DNA from 4 places in the Paenibacillus sp. FSL L8-0641 genome. Region 1 is predicted to be linked to each of the others. Evidence: riboswitches for the same ligand, from Rfam matches in the RefSeq annotation. Region 1 holds a riboswitch; each other region holds the start of a gene.
What was found. Region 1 has a riboswitch for cyclic di-AMP ahead of MKY16_RS00535 (C40 family peptidase). Riboswitches for the same ligand answer to the same signal wherever they lie in the genome.

Region 1 (8,180 bases):
TATAGTGAATGCCTTTCCAGGATGTCAAGGAGCTATCAGTTCATAACTACATATCTGTTACAATAATTTTCATGTAACTTGGAGGTGCTCTAACAAATTGCGGATTTAAGTGTTTTATCTCTTAAAAACAGATTTTTTATAGTATACTTTTCCAGCAATTTCTTTAATGATCATGTTTGGCATGTTCATTCAGCATTGCTTACCTACATGAAAAAGAAGTAGACCGCCCCCAACCAAGGTATCGGTCTACTTCTGAACCTTACTGCCGACTGCTCTTTAAGCAGTTGTGTACACTGGAATCGTGTTAACGCTTGGCCTACCCTTCCAGCGCTTGCTTCAATTCCTCAGGCGAAGCGTCCCACCATTCCTCGTTATGCGAAATGAGCAGGCTTTTGAGCGCTGCCTTATCTTCGCTGCCGAGATCCTCCAGCATGAAACGACGCTTGAGCGCGTAATCCATACGGTTGACGTGATCGGCGAGGATTTTCCAGCCGCGTTTGGCCTCGTCGTCAATCAGCATCTCGCAGGCGGTGGCGCCGCCGTACATACGTCCTTCGGCTGTACGGTCCACAGCTACCCATACGAGCCATACCTGGCGTCCGTTCGGTACGTCCTCTTTATTCGTAGAGAACTTGATACCACGTTCTACTTTACTTTTGGCATGCATGGCACCGATATCAATTTTCGCCTCTCCTCGGTCAATGATGACCGGTGACATGCTGTTCAGGTCAATTGAGCCTGCGCCGAAACCCTTATGTTTACTCTTGCCACTGACAATGTTCAGTGCAATCTGTTTTTTGCCGTCCGGCTGATTTTCACTCATGCGTCACTAGACCTCCATTTTCCGTCTTCACACTCATTCTACACTATAAATATTTTAACTAATAATCTCCTGAAAGCAAACATATACATGCTGTAGATGCTTGTCAACGGGAGGTATCCATTGTATGACCCCAGCACGCACTAAAATCGTTTTATTGTCTACACTAGCCCTCGGTCTCCTCGCAGGGACGTTATGGTTTGCCTGGCAGCCCCAATCGCAATCCGACCCGCAGTCCATAGGCCAACCACTATACGGCTCCCTGTCTGAGTCTGCGCTTGCCCCAAATGTGGGCAAGCCTCTAGGGGCAAACATCCTGCCTGACCTGCCCAAGAACCCTCCACAACCCGCTACAGAAATCCTCAGCAAACGGGTGGTAGAGTACCACATTGATGTATCTCTGGAAAAGGGACAGGTTTTGCGAGGCACTGAGACACTGACCTGGAAACATCCGGGCAAGAAAACCGTGAATGATCTGTATCTTCATCTATACCCGAACGCCTTCTCTTCCATGGAAACCACCTTTATGAAGGAATCCGGTGGAAAGCTGCGCGGAGACACCATGCCCAAAGACGGCTTTGGCTCTATGACGCTGACTGAACTAAAAACAGAAGACGGTTTATCCCTCATGCATCGCATCCAATATGTGCAGCCAGATGACGGTAACGCAGGCGACCGTTCGCTCATGAAGGTGCGTCTACCCAAGCCAGTACGAGGTGGCGAAGAAATCACATTATATATGAAGTTTGAGGTAAAACTGCCTGCCATCTTTGCTCGTATGGGTGGGACAGATGATTTTGTAATGGCAGGACAGTGGTTCCCGAAGCTCAGTGTCTACGAGACTGCAGGACAGCGTGGACGCGCCGAGGAGGGCTGGAACCTCCACCAGTATCATGGTAACTCCGAGTTTTATGCCGATTTTGGAATTTACAGCGTACGGATTCGGGTGCCTGAAACTCATATCGTAGCAGCGACCGGATTCCCCACCCGTGGTGCCGTCCGACAGAACGGACAAAAAATATATCAATTTTATGCCGATGATGTACACGATTTTGCCTGGTCCGCTTCACCCAACTTTGTAGCCGTAGAAGAACCCTTTTCTTCTGCTGAAGTCCCTGGTGTCAAAATCAAGCTCTACCTTGACCCATCGCACAAGGAGCTCAAAGGACGCTATATGAGCGCAGCGAAGGCCGCTCTTTTGTACTACAGCAAATGGTACGGGCCTTATCCATATTCCACCCTGTCCATCGTGGTTCCACCTAAATCAAGCAATGGAGCTGGCGGCATGGAGTATCCGACACTCATCACGGCCGCTGCTGCGGGTAATCTCAATCCTGGCTATAGTCTGGAACGGACATTAGTTCATGAGATTGGACATCAATATTTCTATGGAATGGTAGCCAATAATGAATTTGAGGAGCCGTGGCTGGATGAAGGCTTCACCTCCTATGCAGAGGAGCGACTTATGGAGCAAGAATATGGGCTTACCCCCAACTTGCCATTACAATCGGGACAGGTATCCTCCCCACAGCCGCTAAACCGTGAGTCATGGAAGTACGGCTCGGCTGCTGAGTACGCGCAAAATGCCTACTCTCGAGGCAAGCTGGTACTACGGGGCATTGAACGTCAGGTGGGTATGAAAAAAATGGATCGCATTATGCGGACCTACGTCCAGACGTACCGATTTAAGCATCCGTCCTCACTGGATTTTCAACGTATCGTGGAGAGAGTCACCGGACGCTCATGGAGCCACTATTTTGAACAGTATGTATATGACGGCCAGATGGCGGACTTTTCAGTGGATCACATCACAAACCACAAGCTGGAGAATGGATATGAAGCAGTCGTGACGGTCAGCAAAAAAGGGGCGGATTATCCCAAGATCCCTGTCCAATTTACCTTCAAGGATGGAACCACGAAATTCAAGGCTTGGGACGGTGCGGGCAAAAGCACAACTTTTCGGATCAAAAGTACTTCTCCCGTTTCCTATGTAACCCTTGATCCCCTATATACCATTGCACTGGAGAACAAGCATATTAACAATACCTTAAAAGCCGAATTGGACGAAAAGCAACAAACCCGTTGGAGTATAAGTGTAACCAAGCTGTTGGAGACACTGCTTGGAAGTCTGTCATGGTGAGGTGTCTATAGATGCGGACTGTTATAAAAGAGGGCTGGGCGCTGGTGCGCATACGATTCTATATCGTTATCATTTTATTTCTGTATCGACTACTGTGGGGGGTGTTTCTCTATCGACTGGTGCAGTCTGCCGTTATCCCGCTATTGCTCCGTTATCCTGATCAGGGTCAAAACGAGCTGGGACAGACCTTGTTTTGGATGGAGAGCCAGATTGCTCTGATGGACAGCCGGGAAGTACATGTGTATTTGTGGATACTACTAGGGGCGACTGTACTACGCATACTAATCACTCCCTTCATTAGAGCCGGAATATATCAAAGCCTGCATACCGATGCGACTGAGCCGCAAAGCCTGTCCTTTTTCAAAGGTATGAAACGCCATGGCATGTCGTCGCTGTTGTATTACATCATCGAGTTGGGACTGCTGCTGATTCCCGCCTTTTGGGTAGTACCGAGACTCTACCCTATTGTAGCAGGTACGCTTCAATCTCCCTCTTACCTGCTGCACTTGTTGCCCTATGCCATGGGATGGATGGCATACGGATGGTTCATTCGGCAGTGCATCCTGTATATGCAACTAGGCACTGTCGGTGGTCACGCCATACTATCGTCCCTGCTCGCCTTCTTTCGCCAGCTTCTCCCAGCTGTCGGTATATCCCTTTTGCTCGGTGCTTGTGTGCTGCTGGTCTTCGGTCTATTTGGCACCGTGGCGATGATTTGGACTGGCATGCTCGCGCTCATTCTCCAACAATCGTATCATTTTGTTACTAGTCTGGTCAGGCTGTGGCATATCAGTTCGCAGTACAGACTATGGCATACCGATATCTCCAGTAGAAGCTAAGCCCTTCCTTTATGTTAATCACTTCATTTCCGTCTGTCGAAAAAACTTTATGCATAACCGCGCAAACGGCACATAACTGAATACTGTTAACAAGATCTGTTCCTGGGACATTAGGAGCAGATTTTTTTTGTAACTTTTTGCAATGAAACATTTGCCAAAGCCAGCCGACTTTGTTACAATAATCGCAGTGAACTGATAGTAACAACTTTGTAATCTTTATTGTAACCTTTATCTCAAAAATATCGTTATTGTGAATACTGCTCTCCAAGGTGCACATCTTAAGTAAAGCCTAATTCCTGGCACCTAGGAAGCGGGGGAACCAGTTTGGGTGAATTGATCTCGCAACAGAGTGGTCATAGGGGAACCTTCTACCGAATCCTTAAGCTAACCTCGCAGGCATTGGAAGGGGTATATTTTTTTTGAAGAAGAAGCTAACGATCGCAGCTATGAGTCTTGCCATTGCCTTTACATCTTTTACATTCGGTGGCGGCAGTGCATTTGCAGACTCCAAGATGGACCAGGTCATCCAAGATGCCAAAGGAACGAACTACAGAAGCGGAGGCACTACACTCGAGGGATTCGATTGCTCCGGCTTCACAATGTATGTATTCAACAAACTGGGAATTAAACTTCCGCATCAATCTGGATCACAATTCAAAATGGGATCTTCTGTATCCCGCGATGAAATGAGGCCTGGGGACCTGGTGTTCTTCAACACCACAGGAAGAGGCATTTCCCATGTAGGTATCTTCGTAGGTGAAGGGAAATTTGCCCACTCCTCGACTTCACGTGGTGTAGTAGTTAGCTCACTGAACGAAAATTATTACGCTAACCGCTATGTCGGTGCAAAAAGAATTATGAGCACAGACGCTTACCATTCTGTAGCTTCAGATATTCCTGATGACGACAACGTAGAATAACTAACGCACAGCAAGCTAACTCTAGCCGCAATTTGATTCTGCCGGAATCGAATTGCGGCTTTTTATGTCCACAACATCAGCAATGATTATCTTTACTGACGAACTGACACCTCAAAAGGTTTCAATTTTAGCGAACATCGTCGGTTTTACCGTCACCGCTGGGGGAGCATATGAGCAGTAATTCCTTCTTATTGAATGTATACCCGTCTTGGGTATAAAATAAACACGCTTGCTATTCCCCTGCAACTTGTCTACAATCTGTTGTTAATGATTGAAGCACCTGTAAAAGGAGGATGGAACACATGCCGGCCTCAATATCCAACTATCGGATCGTACCGATGGACGAGCATCAAGCGGCTGCAATCTGTGAGTGGCGCTATGATCCACCTTATAACATATACGGTTGGCTCCCCTGGGAACAAATGAAGGCGCTTGAGGTCGAATTTGGAAGTCCCACGCTTCGCCAAGAGCAATATGTTGCCGTACTGGATGAAGAGAACAAGCTGATGGGATTTGCTCAATATTTTCCTATGATCGGTGTGACCCGGCTAGGTCTTGGCATGCATCCTGAAAGATGCGGACATGGCAAAGGCTCTGATTTTGTCCGTGCCATTGCAGAGGAAGCCCAACGACGCAACCCGAAGAATGAAATTGATCTAGAGGTGCTTACTTGGAATGGGCGCGCTATCCGGGCCTACAAGGCGGCTGGATTTGAGCTTACAGATACCTATGAACGCCAGACCCCCGACGGCAAGAAACCATTTTATTGTATGGTATATCGTCCCGAGCACCCAACCCAGGTTCTATGATAAAAGCGCCTTCGGCATACAACCACGATGTTGTATAGCGAAGGCGCTTTTATCATCATACGACAGATCATTACAAGCTCAATGACTGCTACGCATTTTTTCAAAAGCTTCATTATATTGTTGGGCTTCCTTAATATCCACGGCCATAATACCGCCATCGTCCCAAGAGGTCAAACGCAGAGTCACGGTCTTGTAATCAATCGTAATAAATGGATGATGATTGAATGCTTCAGATATAGCGGCAACTTCATCCACGAATGCAATCCCTTTCATAAAACTGGAAAAATTATATTTCCGAACGATCCAACGTCCTTCCTCCAGCTCCCAGCCCTCCAGTTTCTCCAGATGTGCTTCAATCTCTTCTTGTGTAAAAGGCATGTTACGAACTCCTCCCCGTTTATACGGAAGCCTTTCGACCGCTTAAATACGGCCAAAACTACGATATATTGGTGTACATATTACCACGGCCCCGTTGATAAATCCATAAGACGGACCTCAAATCAAAGGGACTGACGTCAGCTCCTCGTCCCCAATCAGTACATAGATACGATGCTGCTCCGGCTCATAGATCACAACGCCACTCCCTACAGTGATTGTGGGCTCTGTACCCAGTGCATAAAATAAGTCTTCTGCCAAAGCTTCATTGACTTCCTGACGTCCCGCCGGGTCCAGCCTGTCCCAATCTTCTGCTTCCATCTCAAAAAATTCATAGCTATCTGGGATGCGCCCCACAGCCTCTGTCAAATCGTTCAAAATTTGTTCATACTCACGTCCATGCTTTACTCCCATGCCATTTCCTCCAATGGTTCCGCCATTCAATACATAATCACCTTATTATACCGGAAATTCGCACTTAACAAAAAAGAGAGTTTTGTCGATAAATACTATAATCCGTCTTGTAATGACGCGCTTGGGGCAAGGACGACCCCGGCGGCATGAAAGGATTCAAAATCTATTCTCATGGATGAGGTGTATCATGCAAATTTCAACCATTATTGGACTTGTGCTCGGGATTTTGTCACTGGTCGTCGGGATGATCTTAAAAGGCGCTCCGGTCGTCAATCTGGTCAATAATCCCGCTGCTTACATGATTATTTTCGTCGGAACGGCAGCGAGTATATTTATGGCCTTCCCGATGGCAGAAATCAAACGGATTCCGAAGCTGTTCAAGGTTATTTTCACCGAACAAAAACTGTTAGACCGCAAAGAGCTCATCGGTACGTTTACCGAGTGGGCATCCATTACCCGTCGTGAAGGTCTGCTCGCCTTGGAATCCAAGGTAGAGGAAATCGACGATCCCTTTATGCGTGGCGGCATGCGAATGATTATTGACGGCAATGATCAGGAATTCGTACGGGACGTTCTAATGGAGGATATCAATGCCACCGAGGATCGACATCGCTCTGGCGCGCTGATCTTCTCCCAAGCCGGTATGTACGCTCCAACGCTCGGGGTACTCGGTGCGGTTGTAGGTCTGATCGCCGCTCTGGCCGACCTTAGTGACATGGAAAAGCTCTCTCATGCCATTGCAGCAGCCTTCATTGCGACGTTGCTCGGTATTTTTACAGGTTATGTCCTGTGGCATCCGATGTCCAACAAGCTGAAACGGTTATCCAAAAAAGAAGTCGAGCTTAAATTAATGATGGTCGAAGGTCTGCTTTCCATTCAATCGGGGATATCGACGATCGCCATCAGTCAGAAACTGACGATCTTCCTGACTCCGACCGAACGGGCTACGATGACCCAGAAGGATGGCGATTCCAGTGAGTAAAAAGAGACATGAACCGCATGAAGAGCATGCTGACGAAAGCTGGCTGTTGCCATATTCCGACTTAATGACCCTTCTGTTGGCTCTTTTCATTGTCTTATTCGGTATGAGCTCGCTCGACGCCAAAAAATTTGAAACTATGGCTCAATCCCTGAGTGCAGCTTTTAATGGCGGCACTGGCGTGCTGGATCACTCAGCCGCGAATCCGTCGTCACAATCCATGGATATGGGCAAAAATAAAGAACAAGTGTCACAACCCGTAAAATCGAAAGCTACTTCTACCTCTGAACTGCAAAAACAGCTGGCCCAACGGGAAGAAGAAGATTTAAAAAAGCTTAAAAAACAGATGGATCAATATATTCAAAATAACGGCCTGACCCCGTTGCTGAATACCAAGCTAAACCAATCGCAACTAATGATCACCATTAGTGATAATGCCTTGTTTTCATCCGGGCAGGCCGAAGTAAAGCCGGAAGCAAGAAAGCTGGCCAAGTCCATTTCTAGTATGCTCCAGCAGTTCCCTGGCTATGATGTTATCGTATCGGGTCACACGGATAATGTACCGATCTCCAACAGCCAGTTCCCGTCCAATTTTGATTTGAGCGCCAAGCGCTCTCTGAATTTCTTGCGTATCTTGTTGCTCAATCCAGATCTCGACCCAACCAAGTTTGTATCCATCGGTTATGGCCAGTATCGTCCATTGGCAAGCAATCAAGATGGTCAAGGGCGCTCTAAAAACCGTCGTGTTGAAATATCTGTTCTCCGCAAATATCAGAACGGGACACAAGTCATCAGTCCTACCTCAAGCTCGAGTGAAGGTTGATTATGCATATGTTATATGAACAAAGGCACCGCCGCATTTTTATGCAGCTGGTGCCTCTTTG
Region 2 (8,180 bases), 2.7 Mb from region 1:
CCAATCAAACCACGCACGCTCCTCCGGCATCGGCTGAGAGCCGCCAGAATGGGGCGCATGGTGAAGCATACGACCAAAAAAAGCTTCCGAGAATTGCTGATATTCGCGGGTAAACATCAACATTTCGTGCCATAATTCATCCACATCACTACTGAACATAGGCACACGATTCATAATCGCGCATAGCATAAAATATCGTTTTAGCTCATGCCAACGCCAATCATATTCTTGCTCCGTAATCTCTGGGTGGGCTTCCATTACACGATTCCTTACGCTATGAGCATAGGAGACGGGAATGGATTGCTCCAATAGCTGCATCAGCTCCGTAATCTCTGGATGACGCTCCTGCGTAAGGGAAGAAGGAGAAGGGGAGCTGAGGAAAAAAGCATTCCGGCGCCGTGTTTTTCTGTTTCCCCGGTTCCTGCGTATTGCACGGAATATAAACCAAAAAATGATGAGGTCTATCACAATAAACAACGTCCAAAAGCTACTCATACTATCCATGATGGCTGGCTACTCCTTTCTGAAATAACACGGAATTAAGATTTAGCGTTCGTTATTCAGCAGAGCGAATTCTTTTTTTATCTGGGCTAGCAGTTCAGGATTCGTGATTACATCGCAAGCAGTCCATGCCAAAGTTCTCGCAGCCAGCAGCATTCCTTCCATGGCTCGGTCCTGCATCGCCAAATCGCGGAATTCTGGTGTATGCAAGGCATGCTTCTCGTCAATAACTTGAATGTAAGGATGAATAGCAGGGCAATGAAGCGATACATTTCCGATATCCATGGAGCCATGATCTTCGCCTTCCGTTATATCTTCTTGCGAAATGCCAGCCTGCACCAAATTTGCGGTAAACGCATCGGAAAGTACACGGTTCGTGACCATTTCATCATAAGAAGTCTCATAATTGGAGGTCTCCAAACGACACCCGGCCTGTAAAGCAGCTCCTTCAGCAATTTGAATAACACGGCGAGTCAGCGGGTTCAGTTCTTGACGTGTAGCGGCCCTTACATAAAATTGGGCTGAGGCGTAATCAGGAATAATATTGGCTGCTTGCCCACCCTGATTAATGATCCCATGGATACGCACTGTACTTTTTACTTGTTGACGGAACGCATTGATGCCATTGAACGTTTGAATCACAGCGTCCAGCGCGTTAATGCCTTCGTGCGGGCTGGCAGCCGCGTGAGCGGATTGACCAAAAAATTCGAATTGTACAGCATCAATCGCCAGCGATTTGCCTGATTTTTCGTAACGATCATAAGGATGCGTCATAAGTGCTATGTCGCAATCATCAAACAAACCGGCAGAGGCCATAGGGACCTTAGCACCACGAGTTTCTTCGGCAGGTGTGCCGTATACCCGTACTTCTCCACCAGTTTCGTCGATGATCGACTTGAGGCCAACGGCAGCACCGGTACTCATCATGCATATCAGATGGTGCCCACAGGCGTGTCCTAAACCTTTCAGAGCATCATATTCTGCCAGAAAAGCAACAATCGGTCCGGATTTTTCAGCTTTGTAAGTTGCAATAAAGGCTGTTTCTATGCCCAAAACGGGTGCCTGGACCTCAAAACCGTGAAAAATGAGTTCTTCTTTTAAACGGGCAGCGGCCAGAAATTCCTCGTTTCCAAGTTCAGGATTTGCCCCAATATATAACGAAATGTCCTTAAAGCGTGGGGCATGCTGCTCAATTGTCTTTTGAATGGTCTGTTTAAAATCCATGCTGAAAACTCCTTTATATAAGCTGTAATGTAGGTACTGCGCTAGGTATGCTGAAATTGTACTATAACATTCATTGCATAATCATGCATATTCATTTATAATGACACAATCTTATTTATTATAAAGAATTTAAGGAGAGAAAAAAAGATTGAAAAAGGCATATCGTTTTACCGCCCTGGTTTTGACGGCGGTTATCTTGCTGTTGACGGGTCTTCCCATGCTCAATGCATACGGAACGGAAGCAAAACCACAGAAAAAACTTGTAGTGGGCATGAGTGCCGACTTTCCGCCGTATGAGTTTTATAGAGTCATTAATGGTAAGAAAACCATTGTTGGGTTCGATGTGGAGATTGCCAAGGAAATCGCCAAGGATCTGAACGCAGAGATGGTCCCAGAGGACATGAGCTTTGATTCCTTGCTGCCTGCTCTGCAAAGTGGTCGTGTAGACTTGGTACTGTCCGGTATGACACCGACGGATGAGCGCAGAAAGAGCATTGATTTTTCGGATGTGTACTATCACTCCAAACAAGTCATTATGGTACGCCCGGAGGATAAGGACAAATATTCAACGATGGCTACTCTGAAAGGAGAGAAGCTCGGTGCACAGAAAGGGAGTATTCAGGAAGAAATTGCACAAAAAGTGCCTAATGCTTCGGTTACCTCATTGGATAAAATATCCGATCTGGTACTCCAGCTTCGGACCAAGCGTATCAACGCAGTTGTAATCGAAGATACCGTGGCTAAAGGATACACACTAGACGGTACCGTGACACTTGCCAAGGCAGTACCTGAAGATGAAGGTGCAGAAACTGCCGTAGGTATCCGTAAAGGAAATACTGAATTGCTTACCTCTGTAAATAAAACGTTGGCTCGCCTGAAAGCGGAGGGGGCGATTGAGAAGTTTTCTACAGAAGCGAGTGCACTGTCTGCCGACAGACAGGTTTCTTCGAATAGCATTGTAGATATATTTATGAAATACCGTAGTCTTTACGCTACGGGTATTGGCTACACTCTGTTGTTGTCTGCACTCGGAGTATTGTTTGGATTCATTATTGGTCTGATCATATCCTTGCTGCGAATGAGTGGTATACGTATCATTGAGTGGTTAGGTACCACATATGTCGAGATCCTGCGCGGTACACCTATGCTGGTACAGCTCATGATCATTCACTACGGAATTGCTTTGACGCTGGGTATCAATTTTACCCCACTCCAGTCGGGTGTGATCACATTGTCTCTGAATAGCTCGGCATATTTGGCTGAAATTTTCCGTGCGGGTATTCAGGCTGTAGACCGTGGACAGATGGAAGCAGCCCGTTCGCTCGGGATGGGGCGAAGCAAAGCAATGCGTCACGTCATTTTACCGCAAGCATTTAAATCTATACTACCTGCTATTGGTAATGAGTTTATTACAATCATTAAAGAATCATCTATTATTTCGACCATTGGGATGGTGGATATTATGTACCAAGCCCAAGTCATTAAGAATATCACCTATGAAGGATTAAGTCCGTTCGTAATCGCAGCCGCTATTTATTTTGTAATGACATTCAGCTTGTCTAAGCTGCTTGGTTTATGGGAAAGGAAGTTGAGAGCCAGTGATCACCGTTAAACAATTGCGTAAATCGTTCGGCAAGAATGAGATTTTAAAAGGCATTGATATAGATATCGCCAAAGGAGAAGTTGTCGTTATCATCGGTCCCAGCGGTTCGGGGAAGAGTACGTTTTTGCGTTGTATGAATCTGTTAGAACAGCCGACGGATGGGGAGATTTTATTTGAGGGCGAGCCGATTACAGCTCGTGGTCATAATATTAATGTAACCCGGGAAAAAATGGGGATGGTGTTCCAGCATTTTAATCTGTTCCCACACAAAACAGTGTTGCAGAACCTGACGCTTGCACCGACGCAGGTTAGAAAACAGTCAGGTAAGGAAGCGGAAAAAATTGCATTAGAACTCCTGCGTACCGTGGGGCTCGAGGATAAGAAGAATACCTATCCGAACCAGCTATCCGGCGGTCAGAAGCAACGTATTGCGATTGCGCGTGCTTTGGCCATGCAGCCGCACGTAATGCTGTTCGATGAGCCGACTTCTGCATTGGACCCTGAAATGGTTGGAGAGGTTCTGGATGTAATGAAGAAGCTCGCCGAAGGCGGTATGACAATGGTAATTGTAACGCATGAAATGGGCTTTGCCCGCGAGGTAGGCGATCGAATTATCTTTATGGATAACGGTCAAATTGTGGAGCAGGGTGCACCAGACCAGGTATTTGGCACTCCAAGCCATGATCGCACTCGTGATTTTCTTGCCAAAGTATTGTAAGAAAGTGCTGGTCTAATCATAAAAGAGCTCTCCGTTGACGGAGGGCTTTTCTTATTTTGTCACCATTTCCCCATACTTTCGTAACAAATATCGATTTCTTAATGACAAAATTGTAACGAGTGTAGTATGATGTTCAGGGTTCCCAACATTTTCATGCGGATAAGGTTACAAAATTGTGATATTATGCAGTAAGCCAAAACTTACCGGGACAGCATGCGGTTAGACAAGCGCTGAAATGCTGGCCCAAACTATGGGAAGTGCGGGGGACGTAACAACGGCAGCCATTCCGATACGTCATAAGACGATGAGGAATATGCCTAGGGGTGAATTGCACAAGCATAGGGCTTCTCCTGAGTCCGAATCCGACAGCTAACTTCGCAGGCATAAAAGAGGAGGTACATATCTTTGAAACATTTAAAACATATTGGTAAAACGATGAAAATTGCGGTGCTTGCCGCAGCTATTGCAGGGTTGGCACAGACAGCTGGAATAGCGGATGCTGCCTCGCTTCACACTGCCAAAGAGGGCGATACCTTCTTTTTGCTTGCTCAACGTTATGGAGTATCGGTAGACGAGCTAACAAAGGCTAACCCAAACATTGCCTCCAGCAATATATATGCAGGTCTGCAAATTAAGGTGCCTGGCGAAAAAAGTGTAAAGGCAGCTTCGGAATCGAAGCCGCAGCTTCTTACGGAGAAAGCAGCAGCGAATGAGGCGCCAACGATTGAAGCTTGGGGTAAAACATTCAACTATAGCAAAATAGTTGACGTTAAGGCTTCAGCGTATTCTGCCGCAGCCGATGAGAATGGTAAATGGGGCGCAGTGGACTACTACGGCAATCCGCTTAAACTAGGTACAATTGCGGTAGATCCTAACGTCATTCCGATGGGCACGAAAGTACTGGTTACAGGCTACTCCCATCCAGGTTTGCCGGATCATTCTTTTGTAGCTGTCGCTCGCGATCAGGGCAGCGCCATTACAGGAAAGCGGATTGATATCTTTATTCCAGGCAACAAATCATTTGTGAACGACTTTGGATTTCAAAATGTGAAGCTGTACGTTATTGATAAATAGCATTGTACGTATATACAGTTTAATTAAACATAATATATATTATGTAAACATAACGCCTATATCCGTATATATCTAGGTCGGACTCTTATCAGGTCCTATCCGTAAAAAGGCTGTCTTGACGAGCAGAATACTTCTGCTGGTAAGACAGCCTTTTTACTTGCTTTAGCTTGGACCTCAATTATAAACATACTGTTATTTTCGTTCCGATGTGTGGAGTAGCCGGGGGACTGTCACAAATTTGTAGCCCTTAGCTTTTAGAGAGTGAATTAGACCCGGCAAAGCTTGGACAGTGCCTTGCAAGTTGGAACTTTGACCTCCACCAGCGTGCATTAAAATAATAGAGCCAGGCCCTGTAGCTGGAATCACATTTCGCTGAATTTGTGTTTTACTTAGTCCCTTCCAGTCGAGAGAGTCTACATTCCAGTTGACAATCATGTAGCCATGACGACGTGCCCACTTTATTTGAGGCTCTGTAATTTCACCGTAGGGTGGACGAATCAACTTGGGGCGAAAACCTGCGCTGGCTTGTAAAATACGTTCTGTTTTTGTAATCTGGTTGCGAAAGCGTTCTGGTGTAGCCTTCCTAAAATCCGGATGAGTATAGGAATGATTTCCTATAGCATGGCCTTCACGGATAATACGACGTATAATCCCCGGATGCTTTTCCGCACGGTGACCGACGATGAAAAAGGTGGCTTTGATGCCGTTGGCGTGTAATACGTCCAAAACCTGCGGCGTATACCTAGAATCGGGCACATCATCAAAGGTTAAGGCAATTTGGCGGGTGTGTGGGCCGCACATTTTAAAAATGTCCGCATGTTTTTTACGCAACATTGCTAATGTAGGAGTAGCTCGATCTGTACTCAGATGTACAGAAGAAGCAACAGCTGCTTCCTTGGGATGGGGCGTTCCGATCTTGGGAGGCGCATCCGCGTGAACGGGTAAACTTGAAAATGCTAGTAACAGTGCCAAGCATGGCAACACTCCCTTGTACGGCATATGTATCCCCCCTTTTCGTGCAGTGGTACCTAGTGGTGCTCTCGACTATTATGTACCTGTCCTATTAAAAATATGCTGGTTACCAAGTTAGGCTCATAAACGTCTGGAAAGAAGTTCGCGATGAAATGATTATCAATGAAGATGATGGAGCTAAACGTACATATTCTCTTAAACATGACCGAAAACAAGAGCATTTTCGCAAGTTTTAGCCTTACAACGGATTCGGTATCCCGTGACAGCTGGTGTATAATGGGGTTGCAATTCATAATTATACAGACATGGAATTGAAGGAAGGAAGGATAAAAGTGACCGACTTGTTTACTCCTTATCAATTAAAGGGGCTTTCTTTAAAAAATCGGATTGTTATGCCCCCGATGTGCCAATTCAGTGTGGAGGCCGAGGATGGAAATCCGACGGATTGGCATCATGTCCATTATGTGAGCCGAGCAGTAGGAGGTGCTGGTCTTATTATTGTGGAAATGACAGCGGTTCATCCTGATGGACGTATTACGGATCGTGATTTAGGTATTTGGAGTGACGAACATATTCCTGCATATCGTAAGATTGTAGAGGAAGTTCACAAGTATGGTGCCAAAATTGGCATTCAACTAGGCCACGCTGGACGCAAGGCCGAAGATGCTGAGCAACCTGTGGCTCCTTCTTCGATTCCTTTTAGCGAACGCCTTAAAAAGCCGCACGCCTTAAAGACAGCAGAAGTCAGGGAACTGGTTCAGGCATACAAAGAAGGCGCGCGCCGCGCGGTGGAAGCCGGTTTTGATACGGTTGAGATACATGGCGCTCACGGCTATCTGATCCATCAATTTCATTCGCCTTTAACAAATACGAGAGAAGATGAATATGGCCAGGATCTGTCACTGTTCGGTGTTGAGGTCATACATGCTGTTAAAGAGGTTCTTCCTGCTGATATGCCTGTGCTTATGCGGATATCTGCCAAAGAATACGTCGAGGATGGATATAATGTGGAATACATAACAGGTGTAGGGGAACGATATCGTGATGCAGGTGTGGACATTTTCCATATCTCTTCTGGTGGCGAGGGTCCAATTGGTTCTGGCGGAGGGCCGTCTGCGCGTGCTGGCTATCAGGTGGATTTAGCTCATACCGTCCGTGAAAAGCTGAATGTACCTGTAATTGCTGTTGGATTACTGGATGATTATGAAGACGCCCGTCGGGTTGTTCAGCAAAAAGAAGCTGATCTGGTAGCAATAGGCCGCGCCATGCTGCGTGATCCCTATTGGGCGTTGCATGCATCGCGGGAGCTAAAAGTACAGGCCGACATCCCAGAGCCTTACTTGCGCGGCTTTTAGATAATTTTTGAAACCCTCTTTGCAAAGCTTGCGTAAACATGTGTACAGAGCTTAAAATTTAAGCATTCAACTCTAGGAGGAACTTCACATGTCTATTTTCAAACGATTAAGAGATCTTACGATGTCCAACATTAACGCCATTATTGACAAGGCAGAAGATCCAGTTAAAATGACGGACCAATACATTCGTGATATGCAAGAGGACCTGGAAGATGCAGAGAAAGCGGTAGCCGCTCAAATTGCTATTGAAAAGAGATTCAAACAGCAATACGAAGAACAGGCTGCTTTGGTAAAGAAACGCGAAGAACAGGCACATACCGCTGCAAAAGCACAAAATGTAGATCTGGCCCGTCGCGCGCTGGAAGAAAAGAAATCTGCTGAACAAAAAATGAACGAGTTCAAAGCTGGTTACGAACAGAACAAAGCTGCGGCCGATAACCTGCGTGGCAAGCTGGATGAAATGCGCAGACAGCTGACAGAAATGAAAAACAAGCGCGAGACACTGGTTGCCCGTTATAACGCAGCTAAAGCGCAAACTGAAATTAACAAAGCTATGAACGGTTTTAGCTCTGATACGGCAACTGCCGGATTGAAGCGTATGGAGGAAAAAATGCTGCAAGCAGAAGCACGTGCCGAAGCGAGCAACGAAATGTCTTCTAAGGAAAAATCGTTGGATGAGGAGTTCAAAGAGCTGGATAAGAAAAGCGCCGTGGACGATGAGCTTGCCGCTTTG
Region 3 (8,180 bases), 4.2 Mb from region 1:
CTCGTATCCGGGAGCGATCAGCGGATTAACCGCAACTTTGTCGAGGCCGTTGCTTCCAATATGCTGCTTAAGCAGGTAAACACTTACGAGAAAGCCGTTCAATATATAAGGGATCAAGCTAAGGTAAAAGGAAAACAGTCCTCTGCTTCTCCTTCCGGCGGTCGATCCCGCGCGTATGCCAAAAATAACGGGCCAGCCAAGCCATCCATTCCAATCGTTCAAGATCAACCTTCCGAGGAGTCTGTATCTGAGGAAGAATTGGATGAACTGCTGCGTCTGGCCGAACGAATGCAATCCGGTAAACAGAAAAAGGTGTAGGTAGATTTTAAGGTATCCATAACTCTGCACTTTTTAAGAAAGGAGGAGCGTTCTTGGAATCACTGGGCGATTTGCTGCAGCAGATGCAGAACCCTTCGTTTCGCCAGCGCACTCGCAATGTAGCCGATCAGGTTCTAAATGATCCGCTCGTGCAGGAGTTTTGTGCTGCGCATCCTGATGTGGACGAAACACAATTGCGACTCAACATGAGCATGCTCTTTCAGTATGCCCGAGATCGTCGAAATTGCGACAATTGTCCGGGACTGGAACGGTGTCCTAACGATTTTCAGGGCCACTTTTGCAAGCTGGGCGTGGAATATCCGAATGGAACTGCTGAAATTGTAGACATTCGGACCCCATGTGCGAAGCAGATTGCTTCCCAACATGAGCAACGGGTGCGTGAGCGAATTAAAAGCTTCTATGTGGATGAACGCGCACTTCTGGAGGGATATAACGCCCTTGAAATTGCGCGTAAAGATTCACAACGCATGCCTGCCGTCACACAGCTATTCCGTTACATTGAAGAAACGAAAAGTCAGGGTCTATCCAAAAAAGGACTGTATCTGGAAGGTACGTTTGGTACGGGTAAAACTTTTTTGATGGGCTATTTATTGCACGAGTTGGCCCTGTCGGGTCTGAACGGTGTGATCGTGTATATGCCTGATTTTGTGGAGGACTTAAAGTCCATGATCCAGGATGGGCAGAAGCTGAAGGAAACGACCGAAATGCTCAAAAATTGTGATCTGCTTGTATTTGACGATATTGGTGCCGAAAACTTAAGCCCGTGGGTACGGGACCACGTGATGGGCTCTATTTTGAATTACCGAATGAACCGCAAACCTACTTTTTATACTTCCAATTATTCTTTGCAGGGACTGGAGAAGCATCTCAGCTTTACGAGCAAGGATGGAGAGGAAATGTATAAAGGACAACGCTTGATGGACCGGATTCGTCCTTTTGTAGATGTCATTACCGTAAAGGGAAAAAATCAGCGGGGGTAAGCGTTTATCCGTCTGCTATTTCGATATCTTACAATTAAAAGACTATTGTGATATAATTAAAAGGTGTCGAAACAGACATTACAGGTTATAATAATCTTGACTTTTCTATAAAGGAGGAACATACAATGGCAATTGTTAACGTGTCCGATCAATCCTTCAACGCAGAAGTCGAAGGCACAGGAACCGTTTTGGTTGATTTTTGGGCGCCATGGTGCGGTCCTTGCAAAATGATCGCTCCTATTCTGGAGGATCTGTCCACAGAAGTTGGCGACAGCGTCAAAATCGCGAAGGTGAACGTGGATGAAAATCCAGAGTCTGCTTCCCGTTTCGGCGTGATGAGTATTCCGACCCTGATCGTTTTCAAAGACGGACAGCCTGTTGATAAAGTGGTAGGTCTGAACTCCAAAGAAGCGCTGAAAAGCATGCTTACTAAACACCAATAATCATTGCATGTGACCCATGCTCCCGCGGGGGCTTGGTGGAGCGGCCATGAAAGGTCAATGCCTCCGGTTGTAAATACCGGGGGCGTTTTTGTGTATTATTCCTATATATTATAAGTAGTTAGTTGAGTAGTCATTAAGAATGGAAGGAGGAACCGGGCAAATGAAACCTTATGCGGAGGACTTGCAGAATCAGGAGAAGGCGCTGGAGAACATACGGCACAAATTAGCGTTACTGCCGGATGCATCAGGCTGTTACCTGATGAAGAATAGCGAAGGCACCATTATTTATGTCGGCAAGGCCAAAGTGTTGAAAAACCGGGTCCGTTCCTATTTTACAGGTAGCCATAACGGCAAGACGCAGCGACTGGTTTCCGATATTCGTGATTTTGAATATATCGTTACAGGCAGTAATATGGAGGCACTCATTTTGGAGTGCAACCTCATTAAAAAGTACCAGCCACGCTATAACGTGCTATTGAAGGATGATAAAACCTTTCCGTATTTGAAAATTACGAACGAGGCACACCCCAAGCTGGAGGTGACCCGTCGCGTTCTGAAAGATAAAGCAAAATATTTTGGACCGTACCCCAATTCCTACGCGGCACATCAGACGAAGAAGTTGCTGGACCGTATGTATCCGTTACGCAAGTGTGGTGTGATGCCCAAGGAAGTGTGTCTGTATTATCACATGCATCAATGTTTGGGGCCTTGTGTGAAAGAGGTCGAGAAGGAAACGTATGACCAGATTGGTCAGGAAATTGGTTCCTTTTTGAGCGGGGGACATGAGGAAATTAAAAAGGATCTTCAGCGTAAAATGCAGGAGGCCGCAGAGGAATTGTACTTTGAGCGGGCCAAGGAGTTGCGAGATCAGATTATCAGCATCGGCGCGATGATGGAAAAGCAGAAAATCACCACATCGGATGCGAAAGATCGAGATGTATTCGGTTTTTCAGTAGATAAGGGCTGGATGTGTGTACAGATCCTATATGTCCGCAAAGGTAAAATGATCGAGCGCCATATGTCGACTTTTCCTTTCTACGGTGAGGCTTACAGTGATTTTATGTCCTATGTGGCGCAATATTATAGTGACAACCCAGCAGTGCCGCAGGAAATATTGTTGCCGGATTCTCCTAAGCTGATGCAGGCGGAACAGGTCAATGTCGATCAACCGGTTGCGGCAGAAACTGCACTCTACAGTGCACCTACAGCCGATGTTACCGGACAGACAGATGAGAAAGCGATACAAACGGAGACAGAGCGTTCTGCTGACTCACTACTGGTGGCTGAAGAACAGGCAACTTATGCAGCGGCAACGAATCAAGATCAAGCTGGTGACCAAGATGCCGAGATAAAGGAAACAGAAACTCAACTATCCGGTGGACTGGAGGACCCAAGTACGGCGGCTCTCGCTCTGGCTGAATGGTTGGATGTAAAGGTACTTGTACCGCAGCGTGGACTGAAAAAGCAAATGACAGGCATGGCGACGGAAAATGCACGTGTAGCTTTGGATGAGAAGTTTAAGCTGATCGAGCGGGATGAGGAACGAACATCCAAAGCTGCAAGCAATCTCGGACGTGCCATTGGGCTGGATAGCTTGCACCGGGTGGAGGCGTTTGATAACTCCAACATCCAGGGTTCCGATCCAGTCTCAGCCATGATCGTGTTTATTGATGGCAAACCTGCCAAGAAGGAGTATCGAAAATATAAAATCCGTTCTGTGCAGGGACCCGATGATTATGAAACAATGCGTGAGGTTATCCGGCGTCGATATGAACGTGTGCTTAAGGAAAATTTGGAACGTCCCGACTTGATCGTTGTCGATGGTGGACGTGGACAAATTAAGGCGGCGACCGATGTATTGCAAAATGAGCTGGGTTTGTTCATTCCTGTATGTGGTTTGGTGAAGGATGCCAAACATAGAACATCCCAACTATTGGTGGGAGAATCCTCTGAGGCCGTGACACTTGCACGTAATAGCGAAGAATTTTACCTGCTGCAACGGATTCAGGACGAGGTTCACCGTTTTGCCATCACGTTCCACCGCGAGCAACGCGGCAAATCTATGGTAACTTCCCGGCTGGACTCTATTCCAGGCATTGGCGAGAAACGGCGTAAGTTACTGCTTAAGCATTTTGGATCGCTCAAAAAAATAAGAGAGGCCAGTGTCGAAGACTTCCGGCCTCTCTCTATTGGGGATAAGCTTGCGCGTCAGATTATAGCTGCCCTTCGGGAGGAGGAGTCGTAGAATGCGACTCCTCTTTTTGTATAGGTTCAAACATCATTCGATTTGGTTTTTTAGGACTAAACCAATAAATGATGTAACCCACGATGGCTGGAAGTAAGATCCAGAATAGACCAGCGCTCACATTCACAGTGTCTCCCAGACTTATCACACTAAGTCCCATTAGAATGCTGTCAAAAATAACGTGGCTGAACATAGCGGCAATAAAGCCGTAACGCAGGAACACAAAACTGAACAGCAAACCAAGAAAAGTCAGCTCAATAGGTCTGGAAATCACTGGATAGATCGGATAAAGTGTATGTCCCAGTGCCCAAATCAGCGTGGTGATCAGACAAGCAACAAAAGTATTTTTCACTATTTTTTTGACCATCGGAATACCAAACAGACGGTAGACAGTCTCTTCTCCAATACCTGCCATCCAGGCCATAATTGGCAGCAGCCATGGATAAGCCATATTGTAAGGGGATTGCGTGGCATCTGTTGTGGAGAATGTATTAAATGTGCGCTCCAGTATAAAGAATAAAATGGATTGTACCCCGAGTAAAATAAAGGCCCACAAGTAGCCGACATACATACTGCGAAGCACATACAGCCCGTAGCCCGGCTCTTTCGCACGTGGCCATGCATTCAGTCCAACCTGACGCATAAGTCCGTCACCGCCGACCAAGGAGAAGTAGAGCGCTACAGCCATGACGAAGGTAACACCAATCTGGAAAACCATAAGAAATATAAGCATGCCCTTACCGCCTGCTTCTGCTTGCAATAAAGGCAGCATGTTCATGGTCCCAGCTATACTAGCAATAAAGTATATAACGGATAGAACAATGCCGCGTACAAATGAAGTATGTCGTCGGGTGAGTGATGCATACACAATGGCAAGTACACCCAGCGCAAAGCTAAACAGGGCATAACCCGCATAGGTCATCCAATTCGCCCAAAATGTTTGCTTTTCGATATAATCGGTATAGGACGACGGGGCCGAAAAGCTTTGAGTGAAGGAGCGAACATCACCGTTTTCAAAAGTAAAAGCCAGTGTAAGTACCGAGGCGCCGATTTTTTTATCGTCTATGGTATACTTTAATCCGCCTTCTTGTTCAGTGGTCGCGAGCTTTAAATCCGCCGGCTTAAAGCCAAAGCGCTTCACCCATACAGCGGCCGCCTGCTCCTTGGCTTCAAGCGTCATGCCGTCCTCAGCCACACGTACAAGCCTGTTACGTGCTTGTTCATCCGTAGAAATATCAGCCTGCGTGTAATTGGTGCTGGAGGTGATCCGTTTAAAACTAACGACCTTCCCAGTGGATAAATCTACGTGAATTTGCAGCTTGCTCTTCGCTGAGGATTCAGGCAGATCGACCCGAAAGGTTTCGTAAGGGTAATTTTTCTTCCATGTACGGTCGTACTGTTGAAGCAGTTTTTCTCTAGATAAATAACCGTACAAATCTGTTTCGGCCTGATAGGTCACCAGAGGCTTCTCTGGCTGTGATTCAGTATATCCCAGCTCGGAGCGGGCGAAGTCCAATGCGTGTATAACCGCTTCTTGTTTGCTGATGACCTTTGCATTCATTACTGATTCTGGACTTGGATTGCTAAGCGAGGGAATAAGCAATTGAAAGATAAAAAAGCAAATCAGGCCAATCCCGCCCAGCAAGCCTAATTTTTTGAAGTTGGCCGTGAGCACGACCGGTTTCCCGATAGGATTCATGAGTTTCCTCCTTAATCTGTAAATAAGAACATCCATTAAAGATATCATACTGCACAGGTTCCCGCCAACAGACCAGCGATATTCATGAAAATAGAGTGAAAGCACTTTAAAGTTCCAATAAAATAAGATAAGCTGCGATTAAACGATGCCCATTCGCAAAATAAAGCCAATTTCACGTTTTTTCGACGAAATCGGTTTTGTGATCTGGATATAGAAGGATTATAATCTTGAGGCAATGCCTATAAAATACATAGGTAATGATATACAGTTGAGCCGAATTTCTATGGGAAAACGGGGGAACCATGTTACTGGGGTGAATTTTACAGCCGATCACTGGTGGATCGGAAGTGTAAATAGGGCATACTGTGCTGCCCGAATCCGTCAGCTAACCTCGTAGGCTATGAGCAGGAACCAAGTCAGGCACTCGGTTTTCCGGTGTCTTTTTTTGTGCGTATAAAAGTGTTTGGATTGGTTAGATAGACCGCTGCGGGTGCAGATTATTCTTCCGATTGCTGTTATCCCCGGATTTTTTGATTGTATACCCCCTTTAATGGTTAAAATCCGGAGATAAAGGCAAACGCTTCGCTTCTTCAGAACAATTCTGCCCCCTTCGCTACTGCCCGCCAATAGCACAGGGGGCCGAGTAGTGCTTGACATGCATTCTTCCTGTATTCAGGGAATGCTAATTATAGTTAACTAAGGTTTGGAAAAATCAAAAAATTCAGGGGCAACGACGATCGGAAGATCAAATGGAACGCGTAGCGAGCTTACACCGTATTAAATCACTGTTTTTATAGTTTTAAGGATTAGGAGAGAAGTGATGAATAGATGAATCCCAATGCAAGCTGGCTCCGGCTTTCTCCACCGCAGATATTCGTTGCGGGCTTTGCCATTATCATTCTAATAGGTAGTTTATTGTTAATGCTGCCGATCTCCAATACAACAGGAAAGCCACTTGCGTTTATAGACGCTTTGTTTACTGCCGCTTCCGCGACCTGTGTTACAGGGCTTGTCGTAAAGGATACGGGGACCTTTTTTACAACCTTTGGTCAAGTTGTTATCGTGGCGCTCATTCAGATCGGCGGCCTAGGCTTTATGACCATGGCTACCTTGATTGCACTGGTGTTCAAGCGTCGGATTTCCCTGCGGGAGCGTCTCATTTTGCAGGAAGCGATGAATCAGACTTCTGTAGAGGGAATTGTCGGGTTAATCCGTAAGGTATTACTGTACTCACTGGTTATTGAAGGCGTATGCGCTACGATATTCTCGGTTCGCTGGTCCTTTGATATGCCCGTAGGCAGGGCGATTTATTTTGGAATCTGGCATGCCATCTCCATGTTTAACAATGCTGGTTTTGATTTATTCGGTGAATTTCGCAGCTTGACAGGTTATGTATATGATCCGATTGTTAATTTTACAGCCATGTTTTTGATTATTTCAGGCGGCATTGGTTTTGTAGTGATGTCAGACCTGGCAGAATATCGCAAGCGCAAGAGACTGTCCTTGCATACCAAGGTGGTACTCAGCATGACGGGCGCTATGATTGTAGTCGGCACGCTCGTGATTTTTGTATTTGAGTTTACGAATCCGAAGACTCTCGGCTCGCTTGATTGGGGTGGTAAGCTATTGGGATCTTTATTCCAGTCCGTTACTCCCCGTACCGCAGGTGCCAATACCTTGGACATTGCAGGCTTGCGGCAGGCTACGCAGTTTTTTATCATCATACTCATGTTTATCGGGGCTTCTCCTGGCTCTACTGGAGGCGGGATTAAGACCACAACATTCGCCCTGCTCATTGGAGCGGTGATTTCGATGCTGCGGGGGCGGGAAGATATTGTACTGTTCAAGTACCGACTTGCGCAGGGACGAATTTACAAGGCTTTGACCATTACACTGCTGGGGTTGCTGTTCGTGATCGGGGTGACGATGATTTTGTCGGCAACCGAAGATCATCATTTTCTGATGATCTTGTTCGAGACGGTATCTGCGTTTGGTACGGTGGGGCTGTCGATGGGGCTTACACCTGATTTGACAGTCATAGGCAAGCTGGTGATTACCCTGACGATGTTTGCAGGTAGACTGGGGCCACTCACGCTAGCTTATGCACTGGGGCCGAAAAAGGGTAAAGAATTATATCGTCATCCGGAAGGTAAAATGATTATAGGATAAGGGAGTTTTCGAGTAGATATGAAGACGCAGCAGTTTGTAGTTATTGGCTTGGGGCGGTTTGGCTCAAGCCTGGCTTTGCAATTGGTGGATATGGGGTGCGAGGTGCTAGGCATTGACCGGAATGAGGATGTTGTGGACAGTATGAGTGAGATGTTGACACATACTGTCGTGGCGGACGCTACCGATGAAGACTCGTTGCGATCACTGGGCATCCGTAATTTCGATTGTGGCATTGTTGCTATTGGTGATGACATTCAGGTAAGCATCCTCACCGCCATTTTGCTGAAGGAGCTGGGTGTGAAAAA
Region 4 (8,180 bases), 1.4 Mb from region 1:
CATTTTGTGAAAAGCTTAAAATCAGTTCAGGGAATCTCGGTGATTGGAGAAGGGGGAAAACAACGCCGGGTACCACTCATTTAATTCAGATTTCGGACTTTTTTAATGTATCGCTCGATTGGTTAATGAAAGGGATTAAGCCGGGAGAAGGCGTACTTCAGGAGCAGAAGGCTGCTTATTTTTTTGGAGTGATGGGGCCACTGAATTGCCAGGCAGAAGATCTTGAGACGGAAGAACAGAATTTTATTTTAGAATATGTTGAATTTGCGAAATATCGTAAGCAAAAAAGTGAGAAGGATAAAACAAAGCCGGAATGATTTTTTGGCTAAAGATTGTCTGGGTTGAAAACCCGTAAACGAACTGGAGGAGTTCGCTTTACGGGTTTATTTGGTTTCTTGGTGATATGGAATGACCTGTATGTAACTGGAATGCTTGTTGGATTTAGAGTGGCGATGCCTCCTTATAATCGTTATCGTCGATGTTCAGAATTGCAGCAACTTGTTTTCTGTACCTTTGTGCTTTGCGGGTGCCGTGAATCAGATTGGACAAGCGTGAAGGCGGAATATTGTGTGTCTCACAAAATGTTTTCTGATCCAGTCGAAGTTCGACAAGCCGTTGTTTGATGGCCCACCCGAAGGAGGTGACAGGCATTTTGTTGTTCAAAAGAAATCGCCCCTTACGGATTCTTACGGAATAATTGGTGTGTTATAATAATCATCAGTAAACATGTTAGAATTAACCATCTGAAACTATGATACACTTTTATACGTGTTTTTACAATCGTAAATACGTTATTTTGTCAAATTAATTACTTAGTTAAGTGCCAGGTGGTTCTGATAATCCGTAAGGGGGCAACATTAATGCATAGTTCAGCAAGCGGTTATCTTTATACAGGACGGTATTATTATCGCTCATATATGTAAGTTAAAATAATTATAATATTTTTGTTTACAAATAGTTGATGAGAGAGTATAATAAATCTGTTGCCTCAATACATTATGATTTGCGGTCGTGGTGGAATGGCAGACACGCTATCTTGAGGGGGTAGTGGGCGTACGCCCGTGGAGGTTCGAGTCCTCTCGACCGCATTATATGCAAGACCTAGTTAAAAAAGCATCCTGACACGGTTTACGTGAAAGGATGCTTTTTTTTGTTAAGTATTTTTCGTTATATTCTTTAGCCACGGAAGCCACGGTTGCAACAGGTCGTTTATTAACTGTGATAATGAAGAATGTCAGTTTTGCTGCAAAAGCTTCTCTATATCTCCCGCCAGCTTATCTGGAGTAGTTTGCGGTGCATAGCGCTTAAATACGTTACCTTCTCTTGTAATTAAGAATTTAGTAAAATTCCATTTGATCGCTTTGGACCCTAATACCCCCGGAGCTGTTTGGGTCAGGTAGCGAAATAAGGGGGGTGCTTGATCGCCATTGACATCTGTCTTGGCGAACATCGGAAAGGTGACACCATATTTGATCTGGCAAAACTCGGAGATCTCCTCACTGGAACCTGGCTCTTGTTTGGCAAACTGGTTGCTGGGAAATCCCAAAATTTCGAGCCCCTGTTCATGATACTGGTCATATAGCTCTTGTAGCGCTTTGTATTGGGGGGTTAACCCACATTTGCTGGCAGTGTTCACGATAAGCAGAACGTTCCCTTCAAATGTGGATAACGGAATTTGTTTCCCTTGCAGGGTTTGCGCATCATATTCATAAACGGTCATAGCATCTCTCCTCATTCAATATCCAGCAATTAAATTGTAGACAATTCAAAGAAGGGTTGCAAGTCTGGAAAAGCTGTATAAAGACCTCAGGCGCTGTAAAATCGTATTTTGCTCAAAACAGTAAATCGCACCGCAAATGGAGCGAATTAAGGTGTTTCTTCTTATAAAAGTGGGTTCAATCGGTGTTTAGCTGGTACATATAGCGTATTTTCTTCTCTTTTTACAAAAAAAGGCCAATAACGCTTTACCCTACGCCAATATTGACATGCTTGTCATTTTCAAAAAAGGATGAAAAACAGAGATTGAAGGAGCTGTGAGAGGCATAGTTGCATTGTAAGCGTTATTATTCATCTTCTATGCTCTAAAGGCCGATTTATAACCCTGCAGTTGAGCTTTACAGTCTTCCATGCGCGGGTGTATGATTCAAGACGTAATTTCAAATTAACTTGAATGAAGCAACAACGAAATGTCTACAGCGCTGAATTTTGCAGTTGCAAAAGCGGGGGAACCAATCGAGACTGTACGGCTTCGGAAGCCGTGTGTCTCATGGGGTGAATTTTCCGGTCAAGTGCCAGAAATAGGGCGACTCTCACGTCCGAATCCGACAGCTAACCTCGTAAGCGTACAGGGAGAGGCAACAAACCGCCGTGTGCAGCCATGGTTTATTTTATCATGGATATGTCAGAAGCCGGAGGAAAGCCTTTTTCCTTCGGCTTCTTTTTGTTGTCTTTTTATACCGGGAGAGGAGCTACTGATGGAAGGTCGGTTAATTATTGTCACTGCACCGAATGAAGCGGGCAGAAGTTTTGTGAAATTGCTTATTTTTAAAAAATTGGCGTTTGCAGTTCTCACGAATAGCGCCCAGGAGGAACGACAGCTCAAAAAAATGGGTGTGGAGCACATTGTCCGCATCAATACCATGCAAGCGGGAAAATGGAATTTTCCAAAAAAAGAAATTGGTAGTGTGTATTTGTTCGAGAACAGCTTGAATCTGACTTGCCGTTTCCTGCAAATATGTCGACCACTAACATCGGAATCGATCTATGTTATTACACACGGCTGTAATCCACAAGGAATTTATCGGGGATTGGGAGCGGACCATGTGATCTACACATTGAACGGAGAGGTGGGTTTTCTGCTGAACGGATAAGCACTTATGACATAGTTGTTTTATGATTTTATGATGGAATAAGAATGGCGATCTGAGGACCGATACGGAGGGTATAAACATGATGGATATATACATGCTGCTCGTCATGGCTGTGAGTTATGGAGTGATACTGCTGTTTGTACGCTGGTGTGATGCGCAGACCTCTAAAGGAGGACGAAGAGGATGATCGTTATACTCGGGCTTACAGCTATTGTGTTTATGTATTTAATCTACGCACTCCTGAACCCTGAAAAGTTCTAGTCACTTGTAGGGATAGAGCGGGCGGGAACAACAGATCTGAGCATTAAAGCATATTGGTAGCAGTTTTTCGCAAACGTGTGCACTTCATAGATGGTCTGAATCGGGTCTGTTGTTCCAAACGCAGGAGCATTTTGAAGGAGGAATAGAGGATGGAGCTGCTTCAAATTGGAATTGTGATCGTTATATTGCTGCTCTTGGTAAAGCCAATGGGTACATATATGTATCATGTATTCTCGAATGAACCGAATCGGACGGATCGGATTTTTGGCAGAACAGAAAAGCTGATTTATAAGGTAGTAGGCTTGAAGAAAGTGGAGAGCATGCGTTGGACTACGTATGTTATGAGTTTCATTGCTACGAACGCCGTGCTTGTGGCAATCAGCTACTTGCTGTTGCGTTTACAGGGAATGCTTCCCGGTAATCCGGCTGGAAACAGTAATATGGAAGCATCACTAGCTTTTAATACGGTAATCAGCTTTATGACGAATACGAATCTCCAACATTATAGCGGAGAAAGCGGGCTTACGTATCTGACACAGATGGCGTTCGTCACGATGATGATGTTCACTTCGGCTGCTTCCGGTTTTTCGGTTGCTGCGGCTTTTATGAGAGGATTGACGCGGCGCGGTGAAGGGATGGGCAATTTCTTTCAAGATTTTATTAAAGCTATTATAAGGATTTTCCTGCCGCTGGCCTTTGTGCTTACGCTGGTGCTGGTCGGATTGAAGGTACCGCAGACGCTACAGCCTACGGCGGATCTTACGACGCTGAGCGGAACACAACAGCAAATTTCTATGGGACCCATTGCTTCTCTGGAGTCCATCAAGCATTTGGGGACGAACGGGGGCGGTTATGCGGGAGCTAACTCTGCGCATCCTTTTGAGAATCCAAGTCCTTGGACGAACGTGCTGGAAATTTTGGCAATGTGGGTAATGCCGGCTTCGTTGCCGTATACCTTTGGATTGTTTGCCCGTAATCGTAAGCAGGGCTGGATTATTTTTAGCTCCATGATGGTATTGTTTCTTATTTTTCTATCCATTACGTATGTATCTGAGAAGACAGGTAATCCGTTAATCCAGACACTGGGTGTGGATGCTTCTCAGGGAAGCATGGAAGGGAAAGAGGTTCGTTTCGGTATTGGACAATCGGCTTTATTCACTGCGGTCACAACAGCGGCAACGACAGGTTCGGTCAATAATATGCATGATACACTAACCCCGCTAGGTGGCATGGCTGCTTTGGGAGAAATGATGCTAAACGTCATTTTTGGCGGCAAGGGTGTCGGGCTGATGAATATGCTGATGTATGCGATTCTGGGTGTGTTTATATGCGGACTGATGGTCGGGAGAACTCCGGAATTTATGGGAAGGAAAATTGAAGGCAAGGAAATGAAGCTGATCGCCGTTGCCATTTTGGTACATCCGTTTCTCATTCTCGCCCCAACTGCGCTTGCGTTTATGAGTCATTGGGGATATGATGCGGTCACTAACCCTGGCTATCACGGGTTGACTCAGGTGCTCTATGAATATGCGTCATCTGCCGCAAATAATGGTTCGGGGTTTGAAGGTCTTTCAGATAACAACGTATTCTGGAATGTCACAACGGGGATGGTTATGTTCTTCGGGCGATATGTATCTATGATTGCATTGTTGGCTGTGGCGGCTTCGTTGAATGCCAAAGCGCCGACTCCGGTGACGACGGGGACACTGCGCACGGACAACAAGTTATTTGGAGCCATTCTGATCGGAGTCGTGCTGCTGATTGGTGCGTTGACCTTTTTACCTGTCATCGTATTGGGACCTGTTGCTGAATTTTTGACCATGTGAAGAAGAAAATGAGAATGGATGAACGGGGTGTTTGACCATGAAGGAACAACGCAAACACATGCTGGACAGAAGCATCTTGAAGCATGCGATCAAGGATAGCTTTATAAAATTAAATCCGATGATGATGATGAAAAATCCTGTCATGTTCGTCGTGGAGATCGGTACATTGGTCGTGCTGCTAATGTTACTGTTTCCCGGTTATTTTGGAACTGACAAGGAAATGGGCTTTAACCTGGCCGTGTTTGTTATTCTGTTGTTTACGTTGCTTTTTGCCAACTTTGCCGAAGCGCTCGCGGAGGGGCGGGGTAAGGCACAAGCTGCCTCTTTAAAAAAATCCAAGCAGGATACGCAAGCTAACAAGCTCGTCGGAAATGACATTCAGGTGGTTAGCTCAACCGAGTTGCGTAAGGGGGACGTAGTTATTGTCTCCCAGGGCGAAATGATTCCAAGCGATGGTGAGGTCATTGAAGGTTTGGCTTCGGTGGATGAATCTGCAATTACGGGAGAATCGGCTCCGGTCATCAAGGAATCGGGTGGTGATTTTTGCTCGGTAACCGGCGGAACGCGAGTGGTTAGTGACCGGATTAAGGTGCGGATTACGACAGAGCCGGGCGAGACATTTATTGATAAAATGATTTCGCTCGTGGAAGGCGCTCAGCGGCAAAAAACGCCGAATGAGATTGCGCTGAACACTTTGCTGATTAGCTTGACGATTATTTTTCTAATTGTGGTAGTTACGCTAGCGCCGATTGCCCGTCATTTTAACATTGATTTGCCTGTTCCTGTGCTGATTTCGTTGCTAGTCTGTCTGATTCCAACCACGATTGGAGGACTGTTGTCAGCCATCGGGATTGCCGGTATGGACCGGGTCACCCAGTTTAATGTGCTAGCCATGTCAGGCAAGGCGGTAGAAGCTTCTGGGGATATCAACACGATGATTCTGGATAAAACAGGTACAATCACCTTCGGGAACCGGATGGCGAGTGAATTCGTGCCTGTAGAGGGCGTGGAGAAGGCAGAGCTAGTGAAGTGGGCAGCAATTAGCTCTATGAAGGATGAGACGCCAGAGGGTCGCTCGGTTCTCGAGTTGATGCGCAAACAGGAGCATGCGTTGGATGAATCCTTGGCGGCAGGTGGAACCTTTATCGAATTCAAGGCGGAGACCCGGATGAGTGGTCTGGATCTGGCCGATGGACGAAAGGTACGCAAGGGCGCAGTGGATTCCGTTCGGCAATGGATCGTATCGCAAAATGGCAGTGTTCCAGCCGATCTGGAGGAAAAAGCGAATCAGGTAGCCTCTGAAGGAGGTACACCGCTGGCAGTCGCGCTAGATGATCAGATATACGGTATTATTTATTTAAAGGATACAGTGAAGCCAGGCATGAAGGAACGGTTTGATCAGCTCCGGGAAATGGGTATCCGTACGATCATGTGTACCGGAGATAATCCGCTGACAGCAGCTACAATTGCACGAGAAGCGGGAGTGGACGACTTTGTAGCTGAGAGCAAGCCGGAGGATAAAATCGCGGTTATCCGACGTGAGCAGGAACAGGGTAAGCTGGTTGCCATGACCGGAGACGGCACCAATGATGCACCTGCGTTGGCGCAAGCCGATGTAGGTCTTGCCATGAATAGCGGCACAGTCGCGGCCAAAGAAGCGGCTAATATGGTGGACTTGGATTCCGATCCGTCCAAAATTATTGAGGTGGTCGCGATCGGCAAGCAGCTGCTTATGACGCGCGGAGCATTGACAACGTTCAGCATTGCGAACGATGTTGCCAAATATTTTGCCATCATCCCGGCGATGTTCATGCTAGCCATTCCACAAATGGGCGCTTTGAACGTCATGGGGCTTGGCTCCCCGCTGTCCGCTATTTTGTCGGCGTTAATCTTTAACGCGGTTATTATTCCGCTTTTGATTCCGCTGGCCATGAAGGGCGTGAAGTATAAGCCGATGAGCTCGGATCGCCTGCTGGGACGGAATTTGCTGATTTACGGTCTGGGCGGTATGGTCGTACCGTTTGTCGGTATAAAGGCCATTGATTTGCTGGTGCATTTGTGGATTTAGCGCAGAAAGGGTGAACGACATGAGTGGTTTTTATCGGATGATGTCTGGACGCAGATTTGCTGCACACGAAAAAGCTGAATCTGGCGGACAAGGTCATAACAAACATACAGGGACCGGGACTGTGTCGGAAGGACAACCGGAGAGACAAGAGATGCGAGGAAGTACAGTTATTGGAGTGGCTTTGCGAACTTCGGTGCTGATGATTCTCTTGTGCGGTTTGGCATATCCGCTAGCCAGTACAGGAGTAGCGCAGGTCCTGTTTCCGCAGCAAGCAAATGGCAGTATGCTCCGTGACGCGGAGGGGCGGGTGGTTGGCTCCGAACTGATTGGGCAGTCTTTCACTGATTCGGCGTTTTTTCAAGGTCGGGTATCGAGCGTTGATTATAATGGGGTTGGTTCAGGCTCTAGTAACTACGCACCGTCGAATCCGGCCTTGATACAGCGAGTCAAGGACTCTATTGCGGATTGGCAGAAGCATAACCCGGATGTACCCGTCAGTCAGGTTCCGGTGGACCTGATTACGAACTCCGGCTCCGGTCTAGACCCACACATTTCTCCACAGGCGGCACGGGTGCAAATTCCGCGCATTAGCGGCTTGACGGGTATCCCGCAGGATCAACTGAGAGCATTGGTGCAGGAGCAGACAGAAGGCCGCAGCGCCGGCGTGTTCGGCGAGCCACGTGTCAACGTGCTCAAGCTGAATCTCGCGCTTGAGGCGCAAATGAAGGTAGAGCCTGCCAAGCCATAGATGAATCAAAAAAAAGGTATTCCTGAGCGATAAGCTTGAGGGATACCTTTTTTTCAGGAATTGGAATGCTTTATAATGTAAAAATATACAAATTATATTTTATTCCTTGTGAGGATATGAATTCTTGTTCACTTATTTACTTAGCTTTACATTGTTTGATGAATTTTTGGCTTTCCTTAAGGCTGAAGCGAGTACGGACATGTATATAAATACAATAATGCCTATGATTAAATAAGAGAACTTAATATTCATTAGATCCGTGAGAGTACTGCTCAAAATAGGGCCGATCATAAGGCCAATCGAGTATGCCGTGTTATAGAGTGCGAAAGTAATTCCATAAGAATGAATTCCACTTCGTTGAGAGATATCAGCAAGTTGAGGTAAGCAGGGAGCAAGGACCATACCCA

Region 2: another riboswitch for cyclic di-AMP. It lies ahead of MKY16_RS12645 (3D domain-containing protein); the one in region 1 lies ahead of MKY16_RS00535 (C40 family peptidase).
Region 3: another riboswitch for cyclic di-AMP. It lies ahead of MKY16_RS19775 (TrkH family potassium uptake protein); the one in region 1 lies ahead of MKY16_RS00535 (C40 family peptidase).
Region 4: another riboswitch for cyclic di-AMP. It lies ahead of MKY16_RS06790 (hypothetical protein); the one in region 1 lies ahead of MKY16_RS00535 (C40 family peptidase).

The regions. Positions count from the first base shown of each region.
Region 1 covers NZ_JBBOUW010000001.1:131,953-140,132, reverse strand. The annotation lists gene MKY16_RS00550 (YwhD family protein) at 317-823, opposite strand; gene MKY16_RS00545 (M1 family metallopeptidase) at 948-2,960, shown strand; gene MKY16_RS00540 (hypothetical protein) at 2,972-3,799, shown strand; cyclic di-AMP (ydaO/yuaA leader) riboswitch at 4,076-4,213, shown strand; gene MKY16_RS00535 (C40 family peptidase) at 4,219-4,719, shown strand; gene MKY16_RS00530 (GNAT family N-acetyltransferase) at 5,022-5,528, shown strand; gene MKY16_RS00525 (4a-hydroxytetrahydrobiopterin dehydratase) at 5,607-5,906, opposite strand; gene MKY16_RS00520 (hypothetical protein) at 6,024-6,317, opposite strand; gene motA (flagellar motor stator protein MotA) at 6,505-7,299, shown strand; gene MKY16_RS00510 (flagellar motor protein MotB) at 7,292-8,119, shown strand.
Region 2 covers NZ_JBBOUW010000001.1:2,852,193-2,860,372, reverse strand. The annotation lists gene MKY16_RS12665 (hypothetical protein) at 1-504, opposite strand, end outside; gene MKY16_RS12660 (M20 family metallopeptidase) at 547-1,725, opposite strand; gene MKY16_RS12655 (ABC transporter substrate-binding protein/permease) at 1,874-3,337, shown strand; gene MKY16_RS12650 (amino acid ABC transporter ATP-binding protein) at 3,324-4,046, shown strand; cyclic di-AMP (ydaO/yuaA leader) riboswitch at 4,277-4,445, shown strand; gene MKY16_RS12645 (3D domain-containing protein) at 4,452-5,120, shown strand; gene MKY16_RS12640 (polysaccharide deacetylase family protein) at 5,313-6,119, opposite strand; gene MKY16_RS12635 (NADH:flavin oxidoreductase/NADH oxidase) at 6,425-7,447, shown strand; gene MKY16_RS12630 (PspA/IM30 family protein) at 7,536-8,180, shown strand, end outside.
Region 3 covers NZ_JBBOUW010000001.1:4,366,813-4,374,992, reverse strand. The annotation lists gene MKY16_RS19800 (DnaD domain protein) at 1-318, shown strand, start outside; gene dnaI (primosomal protein DnaI) at 372-1,319, shown strand; gene trxA (thioredoxin) at 1,445-1,762, shown strand; gene uvrC (excinuclease ABC subunit UvrC) at 1,923-4,007, shown strand; gene MKY16_RS19780 (CPBP family intramembrane glutamic endopeptidase) at 3,976-5,706, opposite strand; cyclic di-AMP (ydaO/yuaA leader) riboswitch at 5,968-6,121, shown strand; gene MKY16_RS19775 (TrkH family potassium uptake protein) at 6,535-7,875, shown strand; gene MKY16_RS19770 (potassium channel family protein) at 7,894-8,180, shown strand, end outside.
Region 4 covers NZ_JBBOUW010000001.1:1,500,918-1,509,097, forward strand. The annotation lists gene MKY16_RS06770 (helix-turn-helix domain-containing protein) at 1-317, shown strand, start outside; gene MKY16_RS06775 (hypothetical protein) at 442-663, opposite strand; tRNA gene MKY16_RS06780 (tRNA-Leu) at 1,006-1,088, shown strand; gene MKY16_RS06785 (glutathione peroxidase) at 1,235-1,720, opposite strand; cyclic di-AMP (ydaO/yuaA leader) riboswitch at 2,187-2,359, shown strand; gene MKY16_RS06790 (hypothetical protein) at 2,475-2,870, shown strand; gene MKY16_RS26100 (potassium-transporting ATPase subunit F) at 3,054-3,131, shown strand; gene kdpA (potassium-transporting ATPase subunit KdpA) at 3,281-4,957, shown strand; gene kdpB (potassium-transporting ATPase subunit KdpB) at 4,995-7,025, shown strand; gene kdpC (potassium-transporting ATPase subunit KdpC) at 7,045-7,773, shown strand; gene MKY16_RS06810 (MFS transporter) at 7,906-8,180, opposite strand, start outside.